Regions from separate parts of the Azospirillum thermophilum genome, predicted to be linked through region 2. Evidence: riboswitches for the same ligand, from Rfam matches in the RefSeq annotation. Region 2 holds a riboswitch; each other region holds the start of a gene.

Region 1 (4,448 bases), on a different replicon from region 2:
CCGACAAGCGCTACGTCTTCCACTGGAACCGCGACAAGTTCCCCGATCCGGCGGCCTTCGCAAAGCACTACCTCGACCATGGCGTACGGCTGTGCGCCAACATCAAGCCCTGCCTGCTGCGCGACCACCCGCGCTTCGCCGAGGCCGAGCGGGAGGGGCTGTTCGTCAAGGATGCCGACGGCAAGCCCGCCATGGTGCAGTTCTGGGACGAGGCCGGCGCCTATCTCGACTTCACCAATCCCAGGACGCTCGACTGGTGGAAGGCGCGCGTCACGGAGGCCCTGCTCGAGGTCGGGATCGCGGCCACCTGGAACGACAACAACGAGTTCGAGATCTGGAGCGACGCGGCGGTCGCCGCCGGCTTCGGCACGCCCTATCGGGCCAAGGACGCCAAGCCGCTGCACACCCTGCTGATGATCCGCGCCTCGCAGCAGGCGCAGCGCGACTTCGCCCCGGACAAGCGCCCCTTCCTCATCTCGCGGGCGGGTGCCGCGGGCATGCAGCGCTATGTGCAGACCTGGTCGGGCGACAACTACACCAGTTGGGAGACGCTGAAATACAATGTGCGCATGGGGACCGGCCTGGCGCTCTCCGGCATCTCCAACACCGGCCACGACATCGGCGGCTTTGCCGGCCCGGCGCCCGATGCCGAGCTGTTCCTGCGCTGGGTCCAGTTCGGCATCTTCCTGCCGCGCTTCTCCATCCATTCCTGGAACGATGACAAGACCGTCAACGAACCCTGGATGTACCCGGAGATCACCCCGGCCATCAGCGCCCTGATCAAGCTGCGCAGCCGGCTGGTCCCCTATCTCTACGACCTGCTCTGGACGTATCACCGCGACTTCGAGCCGATGATCCGTCCGACCTTCTACGAGTTCCCGGACGATCCGCGCTGCTTCGAGGAAAACGACGAGATGCTGCTGGGGCCGGCCCTGCTGGTGGCGCCGGTGGTCGAGCCCGGACGGCGGGACCGGCCGGTCTATTTGCCGGCCGGCGCGGACTGGTACGATGCCTGGACCGGCGAACGCTTCGCCGGCGGACAGGAGGTCACGCTGCCCGCCCCGTGGGACCGCCCGCCGTTGCTGGCCCGCGCCGGCTCGGCCATCCCGCTCAACCTCGCCGGGGCGCATTTCAACCACGCCGCCGACGAGCGGGGCTTCGCCATCTTCCCGCATCACGGCACCGGCGCGTTCCAGGCCGGCTGCTACGAGGATGACGGCGAGAGCGAAGGCTACCGCGACGGCCGGCATGGCAGATGGACCCTGGCGGTCGATGCCGAAGCGGACGGGCTGGCCATCCGCATCGGCAGGGAAGGGGCCTGTCCGCCGGTGGCTGCGGCGGTGACGCTTCTGCTGCCGCCGCAGGAGAGGCGCGCGCTCACCCTGGCGGGGGGCACGGTGACGTCGGACCGGCTCGTCGACGGCTGGCGGACCGTCACCGTGGCGCTCTGACGTCGGACGGCGGGGCGGCCTGGCCGGGAGACCTCCTCCCGCCGGGCCGCGCCCGCCTTTCCTCTTCTCTCCCCGCTCCCGTTGTCCAAGAGCGTATGGGACACTGGCGCCCGAACCATGTTCCAAGGGGAGGAGAGGAGACGTCATGCCGCCAGACTCCCGGACCCCCCGGTTGCCATCGCCCTTCGTCCGTCCCGACGGCTCCTGTCTCGGACGCCGTCCGGAGGAGCCGGACGAGGAGCCCGTTCCCGCCGCGCCGTCCGGACCCGAGGATGCGCCCGTCGATCCGGCCGGCCCGGTGAATCCGGGGTAGTTCATCCGTGGTCGGGGGCCATCCGCCGGCCGCGGGAGAACCGGAGGCATGAGAATGGCTTGCACGCCCTTGCGCTCTTGACGACCCACCAGTGTGCTTTGGTATTCCGGAACCCGATTCGATGGGATCCGCACCCCGTGGCCTTGCCTTGGCAGGCGGTCGCTCCCATCGGTGAGGGAGATGCGAATGACGGAAGCCAGGGTGGCGGGCGGTCGCGCAGCCGTCGGGCCTGACGGGCTGGACCTGCATCGTGCCTTCGATTCCCGGCCCACCGCCTTTACCGAGGCGGTGGAGTCCCTGACCGTGCTGCTGGCCGATCCGCCTTCCGGACCCTACGGCTTCGACCAGTTGAGCGGAGCGATCCGCGAGCTGTCGGCCCGCATGATCCGCTGCCTTCCCCTCACCACGGTGCGCGATGCGCAGCTCGCGCAGTCCATCAGCCTCGCGCAGATCGTCGACGAGTCCGTCGCCCTCGCGCTGGGGCAGGCTGCCGTTGCCTTCCTCGGCGCCCTGCAGGCGGCGGCGGAGCGGGCCGGGCTGACCCGCCCCGCCTGCCCGGCGGCTCAGGAGGATGCATCTCCCTCCCTCCGCCGGCCGGCGCCGAGATAGTCCGCCAGGGCCTCGATGGCCGTGCGGTCCGGCGCCCGGTCGTCCAGCACATAGCCCATCCGCTCGGCCGCGGGATGCCGCGCCGGGCCATCGCCGGCCAGCCCGCAAAGGGCGCGGGCCTCCGCCTCCGCGAGTTCCGGCCGGGCGGAAAGCATCCCCTCCAGCAGGGCGGCGAAGAGGGCTCCGGTCCAGCCGTCCTCCCGGCCGTCCGGTGGGGTGAAGCACACCTGAAACTCGGTACCGATGCCTGTCCTGCTCATGCCGCACCACGTCCTGTCGCGGGTCTGAAGGCGCGGGGTCGGACGGGCAGGGCCGTGCAAGGCCATCCCCGCGAGCGCGCATCCGGACCCGGCCCACCGGGGGCCGTTGAACGGACGCTGCCCGGACCGCAAGGTCCGTTCGACGGCAGGACGCGAAGGGGAGACTGGGCACCGCTTCGGGAACCGGCCGTGGCAACGTCGATGGACGCGTCACCACAACGGGTTTCCCGCACCCCCGGCACACCCCGACCGAAGGCAAAGTGACGCCGTCAGAGGCAGGTCTCCTGGCTCGCGGGTCGTCATCGCTGCCGCCTTCCCGACCGGGTCCGGGGACCTTCGGTCAGTGGCCCTGGTTGGCACCGACTCGCCGCTCACAGTTGCGGGGACAGCCACGGCTTGCACGGGAGAGGCTCCCGTCCTTCCGTCGTTCCCTTTTAATCCCCCGGCTTTCGCCGTGGAGAACCGCTGACGATGGAACCAGTGATAGGGGCGGCACCCCGGCCTGTCAATGAAGAGTAGAACGGACGCTCAGGCAGGCGAGGCCGGGCAGGCGGGGCAGGGCGGCCGGTCAGCGGCCCGCCGAGAGGCGGCGGCGGGCGATGGCGCGGTGCAGCTTCATGCGGTCGGCGACCGTGCGCAGCCGTCCCCGAACCCCCGGAGCGAACAGGTTGTCGAGGTCGCGGCCGAACAGCTCCCAGCTCCGCACCGGGCCGGTGTCGAGATGCAGGAAGAAGGAGCGCGGATACCAGCCGACGCCGCCGCGCTTCATCTCCAGCGCCTTGCGGTGCGCGTCGGGCAGGCGCGACGGGAAGGTGACGTCCAGCGCCTTGCCCAGCAGGTGCTGGCTGTGCTCCGCCACGCCCAGCCCCTTGCTCGCCAGCTTGGCGTTGGTCTCCGGAGTGCGGAAGGCCGACAGCACGGTCGCCTTGCTCTGGGCCACCGCCTCCATGACGTCGGCCAGCAGGTCGAGCGTCCCGACGTCGACCGGACCGACCTTGTTGGCCCGGTGGTCGCGCAGGAACCGGCCGAGGTCCGCCATGGCGTCGGGCAGCGGGCCGGAGGCGTCGCGGTAGGGTCCGTCGAAGGTCTCGCCGGTGTGCGCGTTGCGCAGGGAGAGCCGTCGGGCTGTCACCGGCTGCGCCAGGGCGACGGCCGGCATCAGGACCAGCACGCCGCACCCGGCCAGAAGTTCGCGTCGCCTCAGGGGGATCATCGCCATAGCGCCGTCAGTTTGTTCCGCTCCCATGGTCCGCTCCCATGGTCCGATGTCAACCGGCTTGGCCGTGAAGACGTCACGGGGCTGCCCTGCTTGCGTGCGGCCGCCGTTGGAAATTCCCAAAGGGCCGGCCGGGACGCCGCGGGCGTCGCCGCTCCACTTGCGCATGGTCAAGTCGCATTCCTTCCGTATCAAAGTAATGGACGGGCCTGATTGGAATTTATCGAATTACCGCCAAAGAAGCTCCAATTACCCAAGGTCAAGTAAGGCCGCATGGACCGATGATCCGCGCATGTTGACCATCGTCAAGGTTTCAAGGGGGGTGGCCGACTTAAGACAAGGCATCTTCATGAAAGACTGCCCTGGAGTATGACTATGCGGTGGACCCGTCCGGCCTTGTGGGCCGCATCCGTTGCCATTCCGGCGCTGTTCGCGCTGGCGCCGGTTTCCGCCTCCGCCCAGGCGGGGGACCCGGCGCTCGCGAAGGAGGCCAAGGACGCCAGCGCCAAGATCTACTTCGAGCGCTGCGCCGGCTGCCACGGCGTGCTGCGCAAGGGGGCCACCGGCAAGAACCTGGAGCCGGAGGCGACGAAGAAGCT
Region 2 (4,448 bases):
ATGGTGGAGGCGAAGCGGAAGTTCTGCTCCACCAGCACGATGGTGAAGCCGCGCGCCTTCAGCGCCCGCACCGCGACGCCGATCTGCTCGATGATGACCGGGGCGAGGCCCTCGGTCGGCTCGTCCAGCAGGATCAGGTTGGCGCCGGTGCGCAGGATGCGGGCGATCGCCAGCATCTGCTGCTCGCCGCCCGACAGGCGGGTGCCCTGGGTGGTGCCGCGGCCCTTCAGGTTGGGGAACAGCTCGTAGATCTGCTCCACCGTCATGCCGCCTTCCTTCACCACCGGCGGCAGGGTCAGGTTCTCGTCGACGTTCAGCGAGGAGAAGATGCCCCGCTCCTCCGGCACATAGCCGATGCCGAGCCGCGGGATCCTGTGCTGCGCCATGCCGATCAGCTCCTTGCCCTGGAAGCGGATCGAGCCGCTGCGCTTGGACACGATGCCCATGATGGCGCGCATGGTGGTGGTCTTGCCGGCGCCGTTGCGGCCGAGCAGGGTCACCACCTCGCCCTGCCGCACCTCCAGGCTGACGCCGTGCAGGATGTGGCTCTCGCCATAGAAGGCGTGGAGGTCGCTGACCTCCAGCATGGCGGTCTTGGTCATCGCGCCGTCAGGCATGTCCCGTCCCCATGTAGGCTTCCATCACCTGGGCGTTCTTCGAGACCACCTCGTACGGCCCTTCGGCCAGGATTTCGCCGCGGCGCAGCACGGTGATGGTGTCGGACAGATGCGCCACCACCGACAGGTTGTGTTCGACCATCAGCACGGTGCGGTCGGCGGCGACCCGCTTGATGAGCTGGGCGGTGCGCTCGATGTCCTCGTGGCCCATGCCGGCCAGCGGCTCGTCCAGCAGCATCACCTCGGGATCGAGCGCCAGCGTGGTGGCGATCTCCAGCGCGCGCTTGCGGCCATAGGGCAGCTCGGCCGCCAGATGGCCGGACCAGGGGGTGAGGTTCACCGCCTCGATCAGTTCCACCGCCCGGTCGTGCAGGGCGTGCAGGCTCGATTCGGACTTCCAGAAATGGAAGCTGGTGCCGAGCGGCCGCTGCAGGGCTACGCGGACGTTCTCCAGCACCGTCAGGTGCGGGAAGACCGCCGAGATCTGGAAGGACCGCACCAGCCCCATCCGGGCGATGTCCGCCGGCCTGGCGCGCGTGATGTCGCGGCCCTTGTAGAGGATCTGGCCGCTGGTCGGGGTGAGGAACTTGGTGAGCAGGTTGAACACCGTGCTCTTGCCGGCGCCGTTCGGCCCGATCAGCGCATGGATGGTGCCGCGGCGGACCTGGAGATCCACCTCCTTCACCGCAACGAAGCCCTTGAACTCCTTCGAGAGTCCACGGGCCTCCAGAATGATGTCGTCGGTCATGGGTCCGGTCTTCTCCTCCCTGTCGCTCTCGGTTCTTGCGCCTTCGCGTTTTCCGGCCACGTTTTCCGGCCGCGTCTTCCAGCCGGCCCGGCTTCCCCGTCCGGCCGCGGCTGCACTCCCTCGGGACGCTGTGCCGTTTCATAAGCACGCCGCATGCCAAACTATGCGTGCAGGAAACGGATGCCCGAGATTCCTCGACTCCCGCCCGGCCGGCTCCTCTCGTATACAAATCATCAAGTGTCTTGAGTGTCGGTTTCCCGGACACTCTGTCTTGCCAACATGACACCATACGCCACCGTCGGCGCAAGCCCCGCGTGGACCGGCGCCGGCCCGCCGGCCGGATTCCCGGCTTGCCAAACCGGCCACGTCCTGCAATTGTGCCGGACCGATGGTGCCTCGCCGCCCGAATGGGGGGCGGGGGTAAAAGGGAATGCGGTCCGGGTCCGGCGACGGTCCCAAAGCCGCGGCTGCCCCCGCAACTGTGTGCGGCGAGCTCTCCCTTCGCGACGCCGGCGGCCCGACGGGCCGATCGGCAGCCACTGGCCCGGAACCGGGCCGGGAAGGCAGCGAGGGAGGAGCGACGACCCGCGAGCCAGGAAACCTGCCATCGCCACCGTGCAACCACCAGCTCCCGCCGGGTGTGGCGGGAAGGGACCATGACCATGCTGAATTCCGCCATCCGTTCCGGCGCCGCCTCTTCCGTCCAGACCGTCGCCGCAGCCTTCGGCGCCTTCCTGCTGGGCGCCTTCATCCTGTTCGGCGTCGGCTTCGCGCAGCCGCAGGCGATCCACGACGCCGCCCACGACGGCCGTCACTCCTTCGCCTTCCCCTGCCACTGAGCGTCTCTCCATGACGCTGTTCCGGCGGCTCTTCGTAGCCGCCCTGGTCGCGGGCGTGCTCTCCGGCACGGCCGCGTCCGTCGTTCAGCGCGTGACGACCGTCCCGCTGATCCTCGAAGCCGAACGCTACGAGGTGGTGACCACCTCCCCCCCCGTGGCCCCGACCCAGTTGACCCCGGCCGCCCCGGCGCATGCCGGCCATGACGGCGCGGGACATGCCGCCCATCCGGCCCCCGTGCGCGAGCTGGGCGAGGCCGTGCCCGAGACGGCGGAGGAGGCGTTCCAGCGCCTGTGGCTGACGGTGGCGACCAACCTGCTGGTCGGCATCGGCTATGCCCTGCTGGTCGCCGGCGCCATGCTGCTGGTCCGGGCCCCGGTGGATGCCCGCCGCGGGCTGGTCTGGGGCCTCGGCGGCTTCATCGCCTTCGCGCTCGCTCCCGCCACCGGCCTGCCGCCCGAGCTGCCGGGCATGGGCGGGGCGGAGCTGGAGGCGCGCCAGATCTGGTGGCTCGCCGCTGCCTTCTGCGCCACTGCCGGCCTGTTCGCCGTCGCCTTCGCCCGCAACCGGCTGGTGGTGGCCGCCGGCGTGGTCGTCGCCGCCCTGCCGCATCTGGTCGGCGCCCCCCATCCCGAGAGTGCGGCCGGCGCCGTCCCGCCGGAGATGGCGGCGCGCTTCGCCGTGCTGTCGCTGGGCACCGCCGCCCTGTTCTGGGCCCTGCTGGGCAGCGCCTGCGGGGCCATGATGCAGCGGGTGCTCGGCCGCCCGGACGAGGAGGCGTGAGGCCATGGCGATGCTGTCGAAGACACCCGCCACCATCGTCACCGGCTTCCTCGGCGCCGGCAAGACGACGCTGATCCGCAGCCTGCTGGAGCGGGCCGGCGGGCGGCGCCTCGCGCTGATCATCAACGAGTTCGGCGACGTCGGCATCGACGGCGAGATCCTGCGGGCCTGCGGCAACCCGACCTGCACCGAGGACGACGTGATCGAGCTGGCGAACGGCTGCCTGTGCTGCACCGTCGCCGATGATTTCGTCCCGGCGATCGAGAAGCTGCTGGCCCGCCCGCAGCCGCCCGAGCACATCATCATCGAGACGAGCGGCCTCGCCCTGCCGAAGCCGCTGGTCCAGGCCTTCCACTGGCCGGCGATCAAGTCGCGGGTGACGGTGGACGGGGTGGTGGCGGTGGTCGACGCCGCCGCCGCGGCGGAGGGGCGCTTCGCCCCCGATCCGGCGGCGCTGGCGGCGCAGAAGGCGGAGTCCGGCACGGTCGACCACGAGACGCCGATCGAAGAGGTGTTCGAGGACCAGCTCCTCTGCGCCGACCTGATCGTGGTCAACAAGACCGACCTCGTGGCCGCCGCCGACCTCGCCCGCGTCGAGGACCTGATCCGCGGCGCGCTGAACCGGGACGCCAAGCTGCTGCGCGCGGCCAACGGCTCGGTCGATCCGCTCGTCCTGCTGGGGGTCGGCGGCGCGGTGGAGGACGACCTCGCCAACCGCCCGAGCCACCATGACGACGAGGAGGGGCACGACCACGACGACTTCACCAGCTTCGTGGTCGAGCTGCCGGCCCAGCCCGACCCGGCGGCGCTGACCCGCCTGCTGGAGGAGGTCGCCGGGGTCCACGGCGTGCTGCGGCTGAAGGGCTTCATCGACGTGCCCGGCAAGCCGATGCGGCTGCTGGTCCAGGGTGTCGGCACCCGCATCCAGACCCATTACGACCGCCTGTGGAAGCCGGACGAGCCGCGCCGCAGCCGCCTCGTGGTGATCGGCGAGACCGGCCTCGACCGCGAGGCCGTGACCCGCGCGGTCGGCGGGGTGTAGAAAGCGGCGTCAGGCGGAGGGCATCCGCCGAGCGCCGGGTGAGGACGGCTGCGGGGACCGATGATGGTCCCCGCAGCCCCTCGCCCTCCTTCTCCCGGGGCGGGAGAGGGGAAGTTTGGACCGTTTCGACATGCATCTGCTCGCCGCCCGCCAGGACGACCTCGACGCCGGCCCCCAGGCCATCGACCTGGGGCAGACGCCGGCCGACCTGATCGTCCTGTCCTTTTCCGACAGCGACCTGACGGCGCTGGCCGCCGCCTGGCGCGCCGGGCGGGAGCGGCTGCCGTCGCTGCGGCTGGCGAACCTCGCCAAGCTCGGCCATCCCCTGTCGGTCGACCTCTATGTCGAGCAGGTGGTGGTCCGGGCGAAGCTGGTGATCCTGCGGCTGCTCGGCGGTCCCGGCTACTGGCGCTACGGCCTC
Region 3 (4,448 bases), 160 kb from region 2:
GGACGCGGTACATCTCGGCCCGCGCCGTCCGGCGGATGCGGGCAAGCGCAGGATCGACCGGATTGCGCGGCGTCCCCCGATGGGGACCGATGCAGACGTGGAAATGCCACGCCCCGAAATCGACGGTCAGGTAGCCGTCGAACAGCGACACCTTGCGCGGGGCGTTGGGCGCGTGGATCTCGAAGACGGCCCCCTGGATGAGCGTGCCGAACACGATGTCCCGCCACCACACCTCGAAGGCATCCTTCAGCAGGGCGAACAGCAGGTCCTGATCTGTCGACAGCGGAAAGATCTCGACCCGGCCCATGCCGGGTTCCTCGACGACGTGCGAGGCGATGGAGGATGCGGTATTCATGGGATTCTCCCGGAGATGGCGGCGTCAGAAGCGCGCGGACAGGCCGGCGTAGGCCGAGCGGCCCGGCGTGGCGTGGCCGTAGACTTCCTCGTAGCGGCGGTTGAACAGGTTCTCGACGCGGCCCTGCAGCGTCACCGCGTCGGTCAGGTCGTAGGACAGCCGGAGGTCGGCGGTGAGGAAGGCGCTGCCGGTGCCGTAATTCTCGACCATGTCGCGATAGCGCAGGCCGAGGTTGGCGTAGGCCTCGGGCAGGAAGCGCCAGCCGACCGACGCGCTGCCCTGGTGAAGCGGCAGGTTGCGCAGACGCTGGCCGGTGTTGGCGTTGACCACGCTCTGCCAGGAATAGGCGACGCGGAGATCGGTCGTCGCGCTCGGGCGGGCGGCCAGTTCCAGTTCCATGCCCTGCGCCTTCGTGCGGTCCACGTTGACATAGCCGCCGCCCGAACAGGCCGGGCTGGTCGCCGGGCCGGACAGCCAGTTGATCTGGTCGCGGGTGCTGGCCTGGAAATAGGTCGCGCCGGTGGTCAGCCGCCCGCCCAGCAGCGATTGCTCGACGCCGGCATCCCAGCCGCGGCTGCGCTCCGGCCGCAGATCGTTCCTGCCGTAACAGGGATCGAACCGCTCGTAGAGCGAAGGCGGCTGCCACGCCGTGCCGTAGCTGGAACGCAGGGTCGTCCCGGTTTCCCCGATCCGGTAGGCGGCGCCGAGCCGCCAGGTTCCCTTGCCCCCGTAATCGGTGTGGCGGTCGCCGCGGATCGTCGCCGACAGGTCGAGCGGCGCCACCGGCGTCACGCCGACGGTGGCGAAGGCGCCGCTGCGCCAGTTGTGCGCCCGAATGTCCGGCGCGCGCGGCGCGAAGCCCGGCGTGTGCTGCTCCATGCTCTCCCGGGTGGCGTCGGCGCCGTAGCCCAGCGACAGCCGGTCGGACAGCTTGGCATTGGCAACGTAATCGAGGCGCGTCTTGTGGCCGTCGTAGGTGTCGCCCCTGGTGCCCTCGCCCCAGTATTGCCGGGTGTTGGTGGTGTTGGCGACCCCGAAGCCGTGGACCAGCCTGCCGCCCAGGCTGTCGAGCGAGCCGCCCAGGCGCAGGAACCGTTCGGTCTCGTCGCGCGACCAGTCGTTGTCGCGGGTGGCCGGATCGTAGGTCAGGGTTTTGCGCTGGTAGCGCGCCGTCGCGTCGAGGCGCAGCGTCTCTGTCGCCTGGATGCCGAGCCGGCCGGCGGCGGCCCACTGCCGGAACGGGTCCTTCTCCTGTCCGCCGCGGTGGCGGCTGAAGTCCGAGTAGCCGCCGGAATGGGTTCCGGACAGGGATAGCCGGTAGTCGACCCGGTCCTGCGCCCCCGACAGCGAGGCGTTGCCCCGCTTGGTGTCGTAGCTGCCGTATTCGGCCCCGACCCGCCCGCTCAGCGGACCGGTCGGCCGCCGGGTGGTGATGTTGACCACGCCGCCGCCGGCATCCGGTCCGAAGCGGCCGGGCTGCGGACCGCGCAGGACCTCGATGCGCTCGATGTCGGCCGTGTCCATCTCGCCGGCCGGATATTGCGACTGCGACTGGCTGGTGTCGCTCATCTCGACGCCGTCGATGAAGAAGCGGGTGTTGCGCGGCCCCAGCCCGCGCAACCGCACGGTCTGCGCGCCGCCCGGCGCCTGCCGGCCCGACAGGCTGACGCCGGGAACCAGCCTCAGCGCATCGTCGAGCCGGCGGATCTGCTGCCGCTCGATCTCCTCGGCGCCGATCACGCTGGAACTCGTGGTCGCCTGCTCCTGGGGCACCGTCACTTCGGCCGGGGCCGTCACCTCCAGCGGCACGAGCCGAAGCTCATCGGCCGATGCGGAGGCGGCCGATGCGGAGGCGGCCGATGGAGGGGCCATTCCAGCCGTGCCCCCGAGAACCGCCAAGGTGAGTCGAACGAGAAAACGCCTTTTTGAACAGCTTGTCTGCATGTCCTGCCACGTCCTGCTGCAGGCATGGAGGCGCGTTCGGGCAAGCGGTGCGGCCGAACAGCCGCCCGTCCGGGCCGCACATCCATGCCGGCCCCGGAAGACCGGGACCGTTGCGTTGAACGGGCGTTGCCGAATGGACGCCACGACGCGGGGCCCCGCGCCTTGAGAACCATTCGCCTGCGACATGCCTCAGGGGGATGAACCGTCCCGAAACCTGGTCGCGGCAACGCCAATGGACGCGTCACCACGACGGGTTTCCGCACCTTCGACACACCCCGATCGAAGGCAGAGTGACGCTGTCAGAGGCAGGTCTCCTGGCTCGCGGGTCGTCATCCGGCACCGCCTTCCCGGCCGGGATCCATGGATCTCCGGTCAGTGGCTCGTTGGCGCCGACTCGCCGCTCACAGTTGCGGGGACAGCCACGGCTTGCATCAGGCTGGGACGCCTGTCGCTTCCGTCGTTCCCTTTTAATCTCCCGGCTTGCGCCCGGGAGAACCGCTGACAATGCGTGTTTTGATAGAGGCCGGCCGCCCGTCTGTCAATCGTGCGATGCGCTCGGAAGACGCTGCGGATCCCGGCGGGGAGGCGGCCCCGGATCACCGGCCCGTGTAGCCGGCGATGAACTCCAGGAACCGCGGATCGGTCGCATAGGCGATGTTGATGCGCAGGGCCGGCGGGCCGCTGCTCCGTTCCGGGGCGAAGACGGAGCCCGGCGCCAGGAACAGGCCGCGGTCGGCGGCGGTGCGGACCAGCGCCGCCTCGTCGATGCCGGCCGGCAGTTCCCCCCAGACATAGTAGCCGCCGGCCGGCGTGACGGGAACCGCGACCCCGGCCCGGTCCAGGGCCGCCAGCGCCGCTTCCCGCGCCGCCTCGATCCGGCTCCGCAGCCGGCGCAGGTGGCGCAGATACTGCCCGCCGGCGATCAGCGTGTAGACCAGCCGCTCCACATAGTCCGAGGTGCTCACCACCGTCAGCATCTTCAGGTCGCACAGGCTCTTCGCCAGCGCCGGCGCGGCGGCGATGTATCCGACCCGCAGGCTGGCCGAGAGCGTCTTGGAGAAGGTGCCGACATAGATCACCCGCTCAAGCTGGTCGAGCGCGGCCAGCCGGGGGGAGGAGGCCGGCAGCACGTCGGCGAAGGGATCGTCCTCCACGATGGTGACGCCATGCCGGGCGGCGATCTGCAGCAGCCGGTGGGCGACCGCGATGGACAGCGAGCCGCCGGTCGGGTTGTGGGCGAGCGGCTGGGTGAAGAAGAGCTTCGGCCGCAGCGCCGCCGCCTTGGCGGCGAACTCCTCCAGGTCCGGTCCGTCGGCCCGCCGCCGCACCCCGGCGATGGCGACCTTCGCCAGCTTCAGCTTGCCGAACAGCGGGTAGTAGCCGGGCGTGTCGACCAGCGCGGTGTCGCCCGGCTGCAGCATCTGCCGCGCGATCAGGTCCAGCGCGTGGTTCGCCCCTGGGTCAGCAGGATCTGGTCGGGCCGGGCGGCGACGGCGCGCTCGGCCAGCGTCACCACGATGCGCTCGCGCAGCGGCGCATAGCCCCACGGGCTGCCGTAGCCGTGATCGAGCTCGGTTCCGCCGGCCGGCCGGGCGAGCCGGCAGCGGACGCCGACTTCCAGCTTCTCCATCCAGTCCGGCGGCGGGCGGCCGTCGCCGACGCGCACGGCATACTGGCGCTCCAACTGTTCGCGCAGAAGGGAGAGGTGGTCGAGCGCCTCGGCGACATGCGGCGCCCCATGCTCCACCCGGCTGCGGACGGCCCGGGCGACATAGTAGCCGGAGCCCTGCCGGGCCTCCAGGTAGCCGAGCGCCACCAGCCGGTCGTAAGCCTCCGCCATCGTGTTCTTGGAGACGCCGTGCTCCTTCGCCCCGCTGCGCACGGAATGCAGCCGCTCCCCCGCCTTCAGCAGGCCGCGCTCGATCAGGTCGGTGATGCGGTCGGTCAGGTCGGTGACGCGCGTCATGGCGGATTCCGGCAATCGTCCCAGCGATTTCCCTGGGACAGTCCGCCGAACAAAGCGGCCGACCGTCCCTTGAACCGTCCCTTCGTATCACGGACCATGTGATTGGCAAACAAATGACCCGGACACCGGGGGCCGGACAGGGAGAACCGAACTCGTGCCGCAGAACGCCCGCAGATCCCGCAT

What was found. Region 2 has a riboswitch for cobalamin ahead of DEW08_RS00425 (CbtB domain-containing protein). Riboswitches for the same ligand answer to the same signal wherever they lie in the genome.
Region 1: another riboswitch for cobalamin. It lies ahead of DEW08_RS18400 (hypothetical protein); the one in region 2 lies ahead of DEW08_RS00425 (CbtB domain-containing protein).
Region 3: another riboswitch for cobalamin. It lies ahead of DEW08_RS01055 (TonB-dependent receptor plug domain-containing protein); the one in region 2 lies ahead of DEW08_RS00425 (CbtB domain-containing protein).

What each region holds. Positions count from the first base shown of each region.
Region 1 covers NZ_CP029354.1:16,318-20,765, reverse strand. Annotated here, with positions in the region: gene DEW08_RS18410 (glycoside hydrolase family 31 protein) at 1-1,451, shown strand, start outside; gene DEW08_RS18405 (hypothetical protein) at 1,951-2,373, shown strand; gene DEW08_RS18400 (hypothetical protein) at 2,328-2,633, opposite strand; cobalamin riboswitch at 2,891-3,115, opposite strand; gene DEW08_RS18395 (peptidoglycan L,D-endopeptidase MepK) at 3,202-3,852, opposite strand; gene DEW08_RS18390 (cytochrome D1 domain-containing protein) at 4,225-4,448, shown strand, end outside.
Region 2 covers NZ_CP029352.1:89,294-93,741, forward strand. Annotated here, with positions in the region: gene DEW08_RS00415 (ABC transporter ATP-binding protein) at 1-617, opposite strand, end outside; gene DEW08_RS00420 (ABC transporter ATP-binding protein) at 610-1,365, opposite strand; cobalamin riboswitch at 1,738-1,988, shown strand; gene DEW08_RS00425 (CbtB domain-containing protein) at 2,022-2,204, shown strand; gene DEW08_RS00430 (CbtA family protein) at 2,215-2,985, shown strand; gene cobW (cobalamin biosynthesis protein CobW) at 2,990-4,027, shown strand; gene cobN (cobaltochelatase subunit CobN) at 4,158-4,448, shown strand, end outside.
Region 3 covers NZ_CP029352.1:248,271-252,718, reverse strand. Annotated here, with positions in the region: gene DEW08_RS01060 (DUF7676 family protein) at 1-355, opposite strand, end outside; gene DEW08_RS01055 (TonB-dependent receptor plug domain-containing protein) at 380-2,227, opposite strand; cobalamin riboswitch at 2,587-2,814, opposite strand; gene DEW08_RS31855 (aminotransferase-like domain-containing protein) at 2,896-3,720, opposite strand; gene DEW08_RS31850 (GntR family transcriptional regulator) at 3,732-4,265, opposite strand.